Regions from separate parts of the Arthrobacter sp. NPDC057388 genome, predicted to be linked through region 1. Evidence: riboswitches for the same ligand, from Rfam matches in the RefSeq annotation. Region 1 holds a riboswitch; each other region holds the start of a gene.
The links. A riboswitch is a leader RNA that binds a small molecule or an ion and turns the genes downstream of it on or off. The one in region 1 is predicted to bind cyclic di-AMP.
Positions count from the first base shown of each region.

Region 1 (4,252 bases):
CAGGAGCCGTGATGCCTTGCCTGTCCGGCGGGCTTCTTCCGGGGCGGCAGGGTGGGCAGCCCCGGCCTCGGCCGGGCTCTGTATCGCCGTCCGGTGTGGGGGAGTGGCGGTGGTGCTCATGACTGTGTCATTTCTGTGGTCGGGAGGGATGAGTGCGGAAGGGATGCCTCGGAGGCGGCAGGATCTGAGGGAGCGTTGGCGGCGGAGGCGGCAGGATCTGGGGGAGCGTTGGCGGGGGAGGCGGGATCTAAGGGTGCGTTGGCGGGGGCTGGCCGCCGCCGGAAGACCCACAGCCGGAACAGCAGGAACTTCACGGCCGTGGCCGCAAGGTTCGCGGCGGTGACGGTTGCCAGCTCAAGCCAGCGGTCCGGCGTCGTGCCTCCCGGCAGTGCGCCGCTGTGGACGAGCGCCAGTGCGCCGGAGGTGAGGGCAAGCCCGATCCCGAAAACCAGCAGACCTTCAAAGTGGTGGCGGGCAACGTCGCTGTTGCCGGCGATGCCGAACGTGAAGCGCCGGTTGGCGGCCGTGTTGGCCACCGCGGTGGTGAGCAGCGCCAGCAGGTTGGCGAGCTGGGAGTCCATCAGGTTGCGGCAGAGGTAGAAGAGGACCAGGTAGGCGAGGGTGGAGGCGACGCCGATGGCGCCGAACCGGACCAGTTGGCCGAACAGGCTGCCGCCCGGGCTCTGTTCCTGGCTGCGGGAGGCTGCCGGGAGCGGGCCGCGGGCCAGGGCTGCGCGGAGTTCGGCGACGGGGATGCGGCCGGTCACCATGTCCTTGCTGAGCCGGGCCATGCCGCGGACGTCGGCGAGGGCCGTCTGGACGATGTCCACGCTGGAGTTGGGGTCGTCGGTCCAGTCCACCGGAACTTCGTGTACCCGCAGGCCGCACCGTTCGGCCAGGACCAGGAGTTCCGTGTCGAAGAACCAGGCGGTGTCCACGGTGTGCGGGAGAATCTGCTGGGCGATGTCGGCGCGGATGGCCTTGAAACCGCACTGTGCATCACTGAAGTGGGTGCCCATCAGCGACTGCAGCAGGAAGTTGTAGCTGCGGGAGATGAATTCGCGTTTGGGTCCGCGCACCACCCGGGAGTTGCGGGTCAGCCGGGTGCCGATGGCGAGGTCCGAGTGGCCGGAGATCAGCGGTGCCAGCAGCGGACCCAGCGCCGCCAGGTCCGTGGAGAGGTCCACGTCCATGTAGGCGAGGACCGGCGACGGCGAGGCCAGCCAGACTTTCCGCAGGGCGTTGCCGCGGCCCTTCTCCTCCAGGTGAACCACGGTGACCTCACGGAGTTCCCGGGCCACGCGTTCGGCAGCCTTGAGCGTTCCGTCGGTGCTCGCGTTGTCCGCAACGGTGATGCGGAACGGGTGCGGGAACGTGCCGTGGAGGTACGCATGGAGGCGGCGCAGGCACTCCTCCAGGTCGCGCTCTTCGTTGTAGACCGGGATGGTCACGTCCAGGACCGGAACCGCAGCGGAGGTGTCAATGGGCGACCGCCGCGTGCGCCCGATGAGGCTGTGCGCCTGGGTTTGCCCCGCCGCGCCGGCCCCGTGGAGCGCATGCGTCCGGGTGTGCAGCGGTGGGTGAGGCGGGGTTCCGGAGGCCCGGTCAGTGATGGTCATGCATCAACAGTGGCGGCCGCTGTTATGAGGGTTTTAGGCCAAAGCTGTGCAGGGGCTGTGGAAGTGCTTCTTGGACGGGTTTCCTGACGGAAGGCGGCAGCATTTCTGCACCTCTTTGCCGGCCGCGTGAGGGCGCGGGCAGCAGAAAGGGCCCCGGATCCTCGCGGATCCGGGGCCCTCGGCACTCTAACCGGGCACCCTAAAGCGGTGCAGAAACGTTGGACGCCAGCCGATTCGGCCGCGGCACCCGGTCAGTACCAGTTGTGGGAGAGGTGCCAGTTCAGCGCACCGCACGGGGAGCCGTAGCGCTCCTTGATGTAGCCCAGGCCCCAGTCGATCTGGGTCCGGTAGTTGGTGCGGTAGTCCGCGCCGGCGCTCGCCATCTTCTCGGCGGGCAGCGACTGCACGATGCCGTAGGCGCCGCTGCTGGCATTGGTGGCCGTGGTGCGCCACTCCGATTCCTTGGTCCAGAGCCGCTTCAGGCACTGCATCTGGTCTGCGGACCAGCCGAAGGAACCGAGCTTGCTGGCCGCGTAGGCCTGCGCGCCGGCAGGATCGTTCACGGCAACCGGGGCGGCCTTCGCCTTGGCAGCGGCGGCAGCCTTGGCAGCAGCGGCTTTGGCAGCGGCAGCCTTCGCCGCAGCAGCCTGTGCGGCTGCGGCCTTGGCCACCGCGGCGGCGTTGGCGTCGGCCGTGGCCTTAGCAGCGGCGGCTTTTGCCGCGGCCTTGGCGGCGGCGGCCTTAGCGGCAGCGGCCTTCTTGGCGGCGGCAGCCTTGGCCGCAGCCTCCTTGGCGGTTGCCGTGCTGACGGACTGCGGGGCGACGGACGCTGCGGACGGGGCCGGCAGGGCGGAGATCAGCGTCTTGTCGAAGCTCAGCGTCTGCCCCGCGTCAGCGGTGGCCGCCGACGATTGGGCGGCCGAAGGCGCGGCCTGGTCGGCCGCCTGGCCTGCGGCGCCGACCCCCACGAGCACCGCCGCGGCGGTGGTCAGGACAGCCGCGCGGCGGCCAAAGGACGGCAGGCCTGCAGCGAAACGGCCGAAGGCAGTAGTGGGGCGGGCCGGTTCGGCGCGGTGCCGGGAATTACCGGGGCGGGAAGTCGTGCGGCCAGACTTGTTCGAGGCGCGTTCAGGGCGCGCCTGAGTCTTAAATTCAGACATGGTGGATTGCCTCTCAACACCTGCGGAGTTAGCTGTCGGGTTCGGATGAGGTCATCCGGCCGCACGGAATAATCACGTGTCGGCTTCACCCCAAGGGCTGATGCGGAAAGCCCGGGACTCTGGTTCCCCCGCCTCTGCCTGAACTAGCGGAATCCGGGAAGCGGCAGAGCTGGGCGTCAATCCGGACATGCGGCTCCCGTGGCGGCCGCACCCTATCGACGGTACAGGAGGCTTTTGATTAAGTCACATTTAGGTAACGGACATCACGGCGACGGCGCGGCGCCTTGCATGGGCAGCCGGACGGCGAATTCCGTGCGGCCGGGCCGCGACGTGACCTCCACGGTCCCGCCGTGCGCCTCGATGATTGACTGCACGATGGACAGTCCCAGGCCGCTGGTTCCCTCGGCCGCAGCCACGCTCGCGTCCGCCGGCGAAATCCCCGGTATTGCCTGCGATGCGGGGGCGCCAAGGGCGGCCGGAGCGCCTTCGCCGCCCCCGGCAGAACCCTGTGCCGCGGCGGCTGCCCGGGCCATGGCCGGCTGCGCCGGCGTTGCCCGTGACGCGTCTGCGCGGGCAAAGCGCGCGAAGACCTTGTCCACGAATTCGGGCGGGATGCCGGCGCCGTCGTCCGTGACCGTTATCACAGCGCTGCCGTCCGCCGAACGCATGACGCCGGTGGTCACCGTGGTGCCGGGCGGGGTGTGCTTGCGTGCGTTCGAGAGCAGGTTGACCAGCACCTGGTGCAGCTGTGACGCATCACCCCGGACTGACACGGGTTCCTCGGGAAGGTCCAGGTGCCAGGCCCGGTCCGGTGCCATGACTTTCTCGTCGCTGACGGTCTCGATCACAAGCTGCGTGAGGTCCACGTCGCTGAGCTTGAGCGGCTGGCCCTCGTCGAGCCGGGCGAGCAGCAGAAGGTCCTCCACCAGCGCGGTCATGCGTTCCGACTGGCTCTGCACGCGGGCAAGCGAGCGCTGGCCGTCCGGGGTGAACTTTTCGGTCATCCGCATCAGCTCCGTGTAGCCGCGGATGGCCGTGAGCGGCGTGCGGAGCTCGTGGGAGGCATCGGCGACGAACTGCCGCACCTTCATCTCGCTTTCCTGCCGCGCTTCCAGCGCATTGGAAACGTTATCCAGCATCTGGTTCAGGGCGTACCCCACGCTGCCCACTTCGGTCCCGGGATGGGCGTTCGACGGCGGGACACGGACGGCGAGTGCCACCTCGCCGGCGTCCAGCGGCAGGCGGGACACCTGGGTGGCCACCTCGGAGAGCTGCTCCAGCGGCTTCATGGTGCGGCGGATAAGCACCGTCCCGGCCAGGCCGATCAGCACCAGGCCGCCCAGGGACACGATGGTGATGGTCCAGACCAGCGACGTCAGCGTCTTCTGCTTGTCTGTCAGCGGGAGACCGGTCACGATTACGTCGCCGTAGGGTGTCTGGGTGGCCACCAGCCGGTAGGCCCCGACGGACAGG
Region 1 is NZ_JBHVBL010000012.1:15,169-19,420, reverse strand. It holds gene ACFUTU_RS08110 (glycosyltransferase family 39 protein) at 1-120, opposite strand, end outside; gene ACFUTU_RS08105 (glycosyltransferase) at 117-1,619, opposite strand; gene ACFUTU_RS08100 (hypothetical protein) at 1,871-2,779, opposite strand; cyclic di-AMP (ydaO/yuaA leader) riboswitch at 2,785-2,938, opposite strand; gene ACFUTU_RS08095 (ATP-binding protein) at 3,043-4,252, opposite strand, start outside.

Region 2 (4,252 bases), on a different contig from region 1:
CGCCTCCTTCACCATGGCGGTCACCATCTCGTTCGTCGGCGGCCGGCCCGCCATGATCTCGGCCGCAACAGGCGCCGTCGCCCTGGTGATCGCGCCTCTGATGCGCAGCCACGGACTGGACCACCTGATCGCCGCGGTGATCCTCGCCGGGGTGTTCCAGATCCTGCTGGCCGTCCTGGGCGTCACCCGGCTCATGCGCTTCATCCCGCGCTCGGTGATGGTCGGGTTCGTGAACGCACTGGCCATCCTCGTATTCATGGCCCAGCTGCCGGAGCTGATCGGGGTTCCCTGGCCCGTGTATCCGCTGGTCGGCGCGGGACTGCTGATCGTCGTCGGCTTCCGCAGGATCACGACGGCGGTGCCGTCACCATTGGTGGCCATCGTCCTCCTGACAGTCCTCGCCGTGGCGGCCGGGATCGACGTCCCCGCCGTCCAGGACAAGGGCCAGCTGCCGGAAAGCCTGCCCACACTGTTCATCCCCAACGTGCCGCTGACCTGGGAAACCTTCCAGACCATCGCCCCGTTCTCGCTGTCCATGGCGCTCGTGGGGCTGCTGGAATCCCTCATGACGTCCAAGCTCGTGGACGACATCACCGATACCCGCTCCAACAAGACCCGCGAATCCTGGGGCCAGGGCGTGGCCAATATCGTCACCGGGTTCCTGGGCGGCATGGGCGGCTGCGCCGTGATCGGGCAGACGATGATCAACGTCAAGGGCTCCGGTGCCCGCAGCAGGGTGTCGACGTTCCTCGCCGGCGTCTTCCTGCTGGTGCTGGTGGTGACACTCGGTGACATCGTCGGACTCATCCCCATGGCAGCCCTCGTTGCGGTGATGATCTTCGTCTCGGCCATCACCTTCGACTGGCACTCGGTTGCACCCGCAACACTGAAGCGGATGCCCAAGTCGGAGACCGCCGTCATGCTCATCACCGTGGGCACCGTGGTGGTCACGCACAACCTGGCGATCGGCGTCGGTGTTGGCGTTCTGGCAGCGATGGCAATGTTCGCCCGCCGGGTTGCGCATTTCGCCACCGTGGAGCGGACGGAAGTGGAGCTCAACGGCCGGACAGTCGCCACCTACACCGTGGACGGTGAGCTGTTCTTCGCCTCCTCGAACGACCTCTACACCCAGTTCGACTACGCCCGCGACGCCGAGCCGGACATCGGCGGCGTGGTGATCGACCTGCATGCCTCGCACCTGTGGGACGCCTCCACCATCGCCGTCCTGGACGCGGTCACGGAGAAATACCGCAGGCACGGCCGCGAGGTGGAACTGATTGGCCTTAACTCAGCCAGCATCCAAATGCGGGAACGGCTCGCCGGAAAACTGAATGCCGGAGCGTGAGGTTAATCACGTTACTTGACCGCTCAACCCTTACCTGACGCGGGTCAGCTCCAAATGAATGACACGCTGCCGTTACCTTAATGTGACATTACGGAAAGCCTCCCGTACGGTGGAAAACGTGCCTTCTTCACCGAAGGGGCACTCCCGCGCTGATTGCCTAACTCTGCCGCAGCCCGAGGAGTCAACCGAACACCCATGTCCGGCAGAGACGGGGAAACCACTTTTTGGCCCGCACTCAGCAGGCCTTGGGGTGAAGCCGCGCAGTTCCTGACCATGCTCAGGACCGCGGCCGGGTGCCTCCCATCCGAATCCGACAGCTCACCTCGCAGGCATCGGGAGAGGCTTCTTCATGTCGTTCCGCTTTATTTCTGGCCGCCGTGCTGCGGCCGCCCGCTCCAATCCGTTCACCCGCATCGCCTCCGCAAACGCCGGCATCAGCCGCCAGGCAGCCGTGATCCTCGCCGCTTCCGGCCTGGCTTTCACGGGCACCGTGGCCGCCAATGCCGGCGGCGCCGCCCCGGCCCAGCCGGCTCCGGCCGCCGCCCCGCAGGCCGCCCGCCAGGTCCAGGCTCCCCTGAACGCTGCGTCCGGCGTTCAGATCGAGTTTGATCGCACCGCGGTCAAGTCGGCACCGGCACCGGTGGCCGCACCCGCCGCCGCCAAGCCCGCGGCGAAGCCCGCCGCCGTAACGCCCGTGGTGAAGAAGGTGACGCCCGTCGTTGCCGCCGCTCCCAAGGCCGCAGCCGCACCGGCCGCCGCACCGAAGGTGACCGTCAAGGCCGCTGCTGCGGCGCCGAAGGCTCCGGCGGCGGCACCCGCGAAGGCCCCGGTCAAGGCGGCGGCAGGCGTCAACGCCGCCATGCTGGCCTCGGCCTACGCCCAGATCGGCATCACGCAGGACTGCACCGCCATGGTGGAGAAGGCCCTCGGCGCCGCCGGAATCCGGGTGGGCGACCTCGCCCCGATGCAGTTCCTGAACCACGGCAAGGTTGTTTCCACTCCCCAGCCCGGCGACATGGTGGTCCAGTCCGGCCACGTGGCCATTTACGCCGGCAACGGCAAGGTCATCAGCGGCGGCATGAACGGCATCAACGCCACCATGGCCCACCCGCTGTCCTGGCTCACGGCCACCGGCCCCGTCACGTTCGTGCGCGCGGCCTGATACGGGCTGACAGCCAAAACTGAATCCCGCCGTGTTCCGCTGCCTTGGGGGCGGCGGAACACGGCTATCCCCCAAGGTGCTCCCACCTTTCTCCAAGGATGCCGGAACACACTGGCTATGCCTGATGAAAGACCGCAGTCTCCGGCTGCGAGTCAGGATCGCCGGGTCCGGATTGTCCCCCATGCATTCCGGATCCGGTGCCTGCCTGTGCAGAACGCTGCTGCGCCGCTCGACCACGCACGGCACAGCTCACCCATGCATGGCTCAGCCCCGCACGGTGCGGTTCCGCCCCTGCGACTTGGCCTCGTAGAGGGCCACGTCGGCGGCCGCGATCACCTCGTCAAGGTCGGCGGTTTCGGCGTTGTAGACGGAAATGCCGTAGCTGACGGTCGGCATCCGCAGCAGCTCCGGGATGTGCTGGCCCGCCATCCTCCTGCTGATCTCACCGGCTATGATCTCCGCGCTCTTGGGGCCGGCGCCGGGCAGCAAAAGGATGAACTCCTCGCCGCCGTAACGCCCGGCAAGGTCCGTGGACCGGACCGAAGCGCTGCATGCCCCGGCAAACGCCCGCAGCGCCAGATCGCCTGCCGCGTGGCCGAAGGTATCGTTGACCGCCTTGAAGTGGTCCAGATCAGCCAGGATCAGCGAACCCCCGCTGTTGGCGGCCTTGCTGCGGGCCAGCTCCTCGGCGGCTGCTTCCAGGAAGGCGCCGCGGTTAAGGAGGCCGGTCAGCCCGTCCAGCGTTGCGACAGTCCGCAGCGCCCTCGTCTGCTGCTCAGTGCTCAGCCCCGCCATGCTGAAGGAAACCACCACCAGCAGCACCATGGTGACCATGGTGGTCACCGCGGATCCGAAGAACGTAACAAAGACGGCACCGTCCTGCCCGTTGATCAGGAAAACCAGCAGCCGGCAGAAGTAGAAGGCCGCCACGCCGCCTGCCGCGATGGCCATGGGGATCCTGACCCGCGAATAGCCCGGCTCCAGCCGCCACAGTTCATGCGAGGCCAGGCCGATGAGCACTGCCATGGACCCCAGGAACACTTCTCCCCCTGCCCAGGCGTTCGTGGCGGGGTTGTCGACGGCGGCGGCCACGCCGGCCAGGACCGGCAGCGCCACCGACAGCCACGGGCTGGGTTTGAGGTTGCGAAGGGAGCGCGCGCCGGCCCAAACGCAGCCCGCACCGGATATCAGCAGGACATTGCCCAGGGGGTTTGCCCAGACCTGTTGCGGGGTGCCGTTCATCAGGAAGAACGCCGCACCGAGAAGGAACAGGAGAAGGGCCGCGCACCACCAGGCGCTGTAGGGTGAGCGCGTGCTGCGATAGGTGGAAAAGTAGAAAAGCAGGGCCAGAATGAAGGCCATCGCTGCAAAGGCGATCCGAAGTGTCGCCGTGTCCAGGATCATTCGGCCCCCTAGAATCCCCGTCCGATGCACTCCAGTATCGCACCCCGGGGCCAGCCTCCGCAGTGCTCCCGGCAGTTTCCAGAGACGAAACAATTTGTCTGACATCAGTCACGAATTCGGGCGTTTCGGCCCGGCAGTGCCAGCATTATTGAATGCTTGAGGCAACAAAAAATTCCGCACCGACTCCCCCTGCCACAGCGGCCGACGCCGCACCCCTGAACCCCGCCCTTGCCGCAGAGGCCAGGATTGCGCGCGTCGCGGTCACTGTCTTCCCCCTGCTGGTGCTGGCGGCAGGAGTTGCCGGGTTCCTGCTCCCCGGTGCCTTCAAGCCCCTCGGCCCG
Region 2 is NZ_JBHVBL010000001.1:177,578-181,829, forward strand. It holds gene ACFUTU_RS00785 (SulP family inorganic anion transporter) at 1-1,345, shown strand, start outside; cyclic di-AMP (ydaO/yuaA leader) riboswitch at 1,526-1,691, shown strand; gene ACFUTU_RS00790 (NlpC/P60 family protein) at 1,695-2,507, shown strand; gene ACFUTU_RS00795 (GGDEF domain-containing protein) at 2,772-3,911, opposite strand; gene ACFUTU_RS00800 (bile acid:sodium symporter family protein) at 4,064-4,252, shown strand, end outside.
Region 2: another riboswitch for cyclic di-AMP. It lies ahead of ACFUTU_RS00790 (NlpC/P60 family protein); the one in region 1 lies ahead of ACFUTU_RS08100 (hypothetical protein).

Region 3 (4,252 bases), on a different contig from region 1:
CGGGCGCGGCTTCCTGCACCTTGACAACAGGCTTCGGGGCCTCGACGACGGGAGCCGGGGTGGTGGAGACAGCAGGCTTCTCGTAGGAGATGGCGATGCTGGAAGCGGCGGAGATGGTGGCCGGAGCAGCGGACTGGACTTCCAGCGTGGAAGCTGCGGCGGATTCGCGCTGAACGTTGGTCTCAGCGGCGTTGGCGGCGATGCCGCTGGTCAGGACCAGACCGGAAGCAGCAGCGATAACTGCGGCCTGGCGGCCCACACCACCGGCGTTGTCGCCGACGGCCTTGGCAATGACAGCCAGCGAGTTGGTCTTGGTGACCTCGGCGCGGTGCCGTGCAATGGTCGCACGTGTAGTCATTAAAGTTTCTCTCTTTCGTGTTCCACGGTCCGCGGTAGCAGGCCGTGGGTTATCGACGCGCCAGCATCTTGGGGGTAAGCCGGCCCGTCTCGAATCGGATTTTTAGCGAAGGGTGTAAAAAGCGGACGTGCCCGTTGCGGACACCGCGTGCAGGAGAGTGCCCTGCGAGGGGTTCAATGCGCTGATCATCATGCCGTTGCCGACGTAGATTCCCACGTGGGCGCCGCCGTTCTGCATGACCAGGTCACCGGGAGCAGGCGTGGAGGTGGGCTTCATGGCGTTCCACGCGTTGACGCGGGGAATGCTGATGCCTGCCTGTGCGTAAACCCACTGAGTGAAGCCGGAGCAGTCCCAGCCGCTGGGGGTGGTACCGCCCCAGACATAGGGGCTGCCGATGCCGGTGTACGCGATTGCAGCCAGTCCGGACGCTGCGGCGGAGGCCGCACCATCGGCGGACTTTGCGGTGACGGCCATGGCCCCACCGGTGCTCTCGTCGTCGCTGGCCTGGCCTGCCTCGGCTGCCTGGCCCTCATCGCTCGACTGCGGAGCGATGGTTTCGGCGACCGGGGCAGCCACGGTGGTGACTTCAGGACGCTCGAAGGAGACAGTAGCGGTGGGCGCGGCGGTCACAGCAAGCTGTGCGGCCTGGGATCCGGTCTCCGAGGAGGCGGAAACACCAATGTTGGCATCGGCTGCGTTGGCCGGCAGGCCAACACTCAGGATGAGTCCTGAAGCAGCTGCGATGACAGCTGCCTGGCGACCTACTGTGCCGGCATTGGCGCTAACCGCCTTGGACACGGAGTCCAACGGGTTCATACGAACCGTCTGCGCGCGATGGCGCGCGGCATTGTGGCGTGAAGACACGAAGGTAGCCTCTCCCAATGCCTACGAGGTGAGCTGTCGGATTCGGATGGGAGTCACCCGGCCGCGCTGCTTCCTGGGAAGCTTTGCGACTTAACCCCAAGGCCTTCTTGCGAAGACCAAAATTGGTTCCCCCGCCCCTGCCAGACGATGTAATGCGAACGGACCTTGAGCGGTGGCAGAGTTAGGCAATCCACTCAAGAGCGTCAACTTCGGCGAAGTTGACGCGGTTTAGACGGTACAGCAGTTCGGAGCGAAAGTCACATTCAGGTCACGGCGTGTCACGGGAATGAGAGTGCTCACTCGGATTGGCTCAGAGCCAGCCGGTGGGATCAACGACGTCGCCGTTGACCATCACCTCGAAGTGGAGGTGGCAGCCGGTGGAGGCGCCGGTGGTCCCGCTGAGGGCCACAACTTCGCCCCGGGTGACCTTCTGGCCGACCTGGACGCTGGAGGACGACAGGTGGTTGTACGTGGTTTCCAGGCCGTTGCCGTGGTCGATGACCACGCGGTTGCCTCCCCCGTACGGGTGCCACCCGGCGAAGGTCACCTTGCCGCTGGCCGCTGCCAGTACCTCCGTGCCGCACTGGGCGGCGAAGTCCTGGCCGCGGTGGAATTCGCCGGCGCCGCCTGTGATCGGGCTGACGCGGTAGCCGAACGGCGAGGACTTGACCATCGTGGTCAGCGGCGCGCCGAGGGAACCCACCGAAGCCGAGCGGCTGATGCTGCCGGCTGACTGGGCACTGAGGAGCTGCTTGAGCTTCCCGTCCGGGTCCCCGGTGGTGGAGACCGATGTGCGGCTGAAGTCGATCTTTGCTGCTGCTTCTGCGGACACCTTGGGCTGGGCCGGTGAGGCGGCCGAAGCCGATGCCGTTTCCTGCTGCTCGCCCGCAGCCAGCACCGGGCTGGTGGCGGGGACGGTAACAGTCAGCAGCAGGCCGGTGGCAGCGAGGGCTACGCCAGCTTTCTGCCCAACGCCGCTGGCTGAAGCGAAATCCGTAACCTGCCGGAACGGACCCCGGCGGCGGCGCGCTTCACGCTGGGCGTCCCGGGGACGGTCCGCGGAAATGGCCTCCGCAGGGCGCGGCTCCGGAGCGGGACCGGTCGCGCGGCGGCGGCCCCGGGCATTCTGCATGGACAAGTACTGCTTCCTCTCTGGATAGCCTGCGAAGTTAGCTGTCGGATTCGGGTCAGAGAGTGCGTAGACCCGGTCCGCCATGACAAGCCAATCCGGCACAGGGGTATCCCGGGAGGATTCCTTCTGCGGAGAGGACTTGCTGCTGCGGACTTCACCCCAAGGCTGTGAAACAGCCGGTTGTGGTTCCCCCGCCCCTGCCAGTGGGTGACTCGTGCTGCTGATCTGCTGGCAGGGTTCGGCTCCAGATCAGGTAACGCTTTTGTATCGGCGTTGCCGTTTAACTATAGGCGATTAAAGAGCGCAGTAATAATTCCGTTATATTCGCTGTGCAAAAGTGGTGGGTCATCCTGCCTGCAGATGTCAGACAGAAGCCTCGGTCATTGACGAAGGGCCCCACGGCTGCCCGCGGAGGGTCCCGCCGGGACCTAGTCCACGCGGACGAAGACGTGCGCGGCCACTTCCGGCGGCAGCTCAAGGGCGCCCTCAAAGCCGGGCACGCGCACCGAAATGTACTCCCCCACGCGCTCCAGCGAGACGGCGGCGCCGGGCCGGATTCCGCCCTCATCCAGCTGGAGGAGGAGCTCCGGCTCCACCTGGATGGGTTCCGCCAGTCGGCTCACCCTGACCTTCGATTCCGGGCCGTAGCCGGTCATGGCGTCGAGCAGGTTCACCACGCCGTCCGCGAACGGGCGGGCCGGCTGTCCGCCGAGTGCCGCGAGTCCCGGGATCGGGTTGCCGTAGGGCGATTCGGTGGGGTGGTCCAGCATTTCGTAGATCCGGCGCTCCACCCGTTCACTCATGACGTGCTCCCAGCGGCACGCCTCATCGTGGACGTAGGCCCAGTCGAGGCCGATCACATCGGCCAGGAGGCGCTCGGCGAGGCGGTGCTTGCGCATCACCTCGGTGGCGCGCTTGCGGCCCACTTCGGTCAGTTCGAGGTGGCGGTCACCGGAGACCACAACGAGGCCGTCGCGTTCCATCCTGCCGATGGTCTGCGAAACGGTGGGACCCGAGTGGCGGAGACGTTCGGCGATGCGTGCCCGAAGCGCCACGATGTTCTCTTCCTCCAGCTCCAGGATGGTGCGAAGGTACATCTCCGTGGTGTCGATCAGATCCGTCATTCAGCTCAGCTCCTCGAGCACAGTATGTGTGTCTGTCCCACCGTACCGCGGGCCCACGCACCGGGGGCCGGCAGGCTGCAGCGGCGGTCGCATATCCGACGGCGGCGCAGCACCGGCTCTCTGCCCGTGCGTCCACTGCCAGCTTAGCCTATTTTGAATTAGTCCGAATAATTCATGAAGCAGGGGGCGGCCTTTGTCTCAGTGACCGGACTATGACGGGCCCGTGTTCCCGGGGTATCCGCGCTTCGGGCAGAATAAGGAGGGTCTTCGTGGCGGTCACGGTTGCCTGCCGGCCACCACCCCGACCCAGCCGAACCATACTTCCATGCCGAAAATTGGAGCCCCTGTGAGCGACACCAGCATCACTATCCCCGCAAATCTCCTGCCCAAGGACGGACGGTTCGGCGCCGGTCCCTCCAAGGTCAGGCCGGAGCAGATCGAGGCACTCTCCGCCGCCGCCACCACGCTCCTTGGCACCTCCCACCGCCAGGCTCCGGTCAAGAACCTCGTGGGCTCCGTCCGCGAAGGCCTCAGCACCTTCTTCCGCGCCCCCGAAGGTTACGAGGTGGTCCTCGGCGTCGGCGGCTCCACCGCATTCTGGGACGTCGCCAGCTTCGGCCTGGTGGAAGAGAAGGCGCAGCACCTGTCCTTCGGCGAGTTCGGCTCCAAGTTTGCCGCGGCCACGAACAAGGCACCCTTCCTCGCGGAATCGACCATCATCAAGTCCGAGCCCGGCACCTGCCCCGCACCCAGGGCCGAGGCGGGCGTTGACGT
Region 3 is NZ_JBHVBL010000009.1:95,181-99,432, forward strand. It holds gene ACFUTU_RS06730 (NlpC/P60 family protein) at 1-358, opposite strand, end outside; gene ACFUTU_RS06735 (C40 family peptidase) at 461-1,174, opposite strand; cyclic di-AMP (ydaO/yuaA leader) riboswitch at 1,227-1,420, opposite strand; gene ACFUTU_RS06740 (M23 family metallopeptidase) at 1,533-2,354, opposite strand; cyclic di-AMP (ydaO/yuaA leader) riboswitch at 2,366-2,608, opposite strand; gene ACFUTU_RS06745 (metal-dependent transcriptional regulator) at 2,783-3,478, opposite strand; gene serC (phosphoserine transaminase) at 3,825-4,252, shown strand, end outside.
Region 3: another riboswitch for cyclic di-AMP. It lies ahead of ACFUTU_RS06740 (M23 family metallopeptidase); the one in region 1 lies ahead of ACFUTU_RS08100 (hypothetical protein).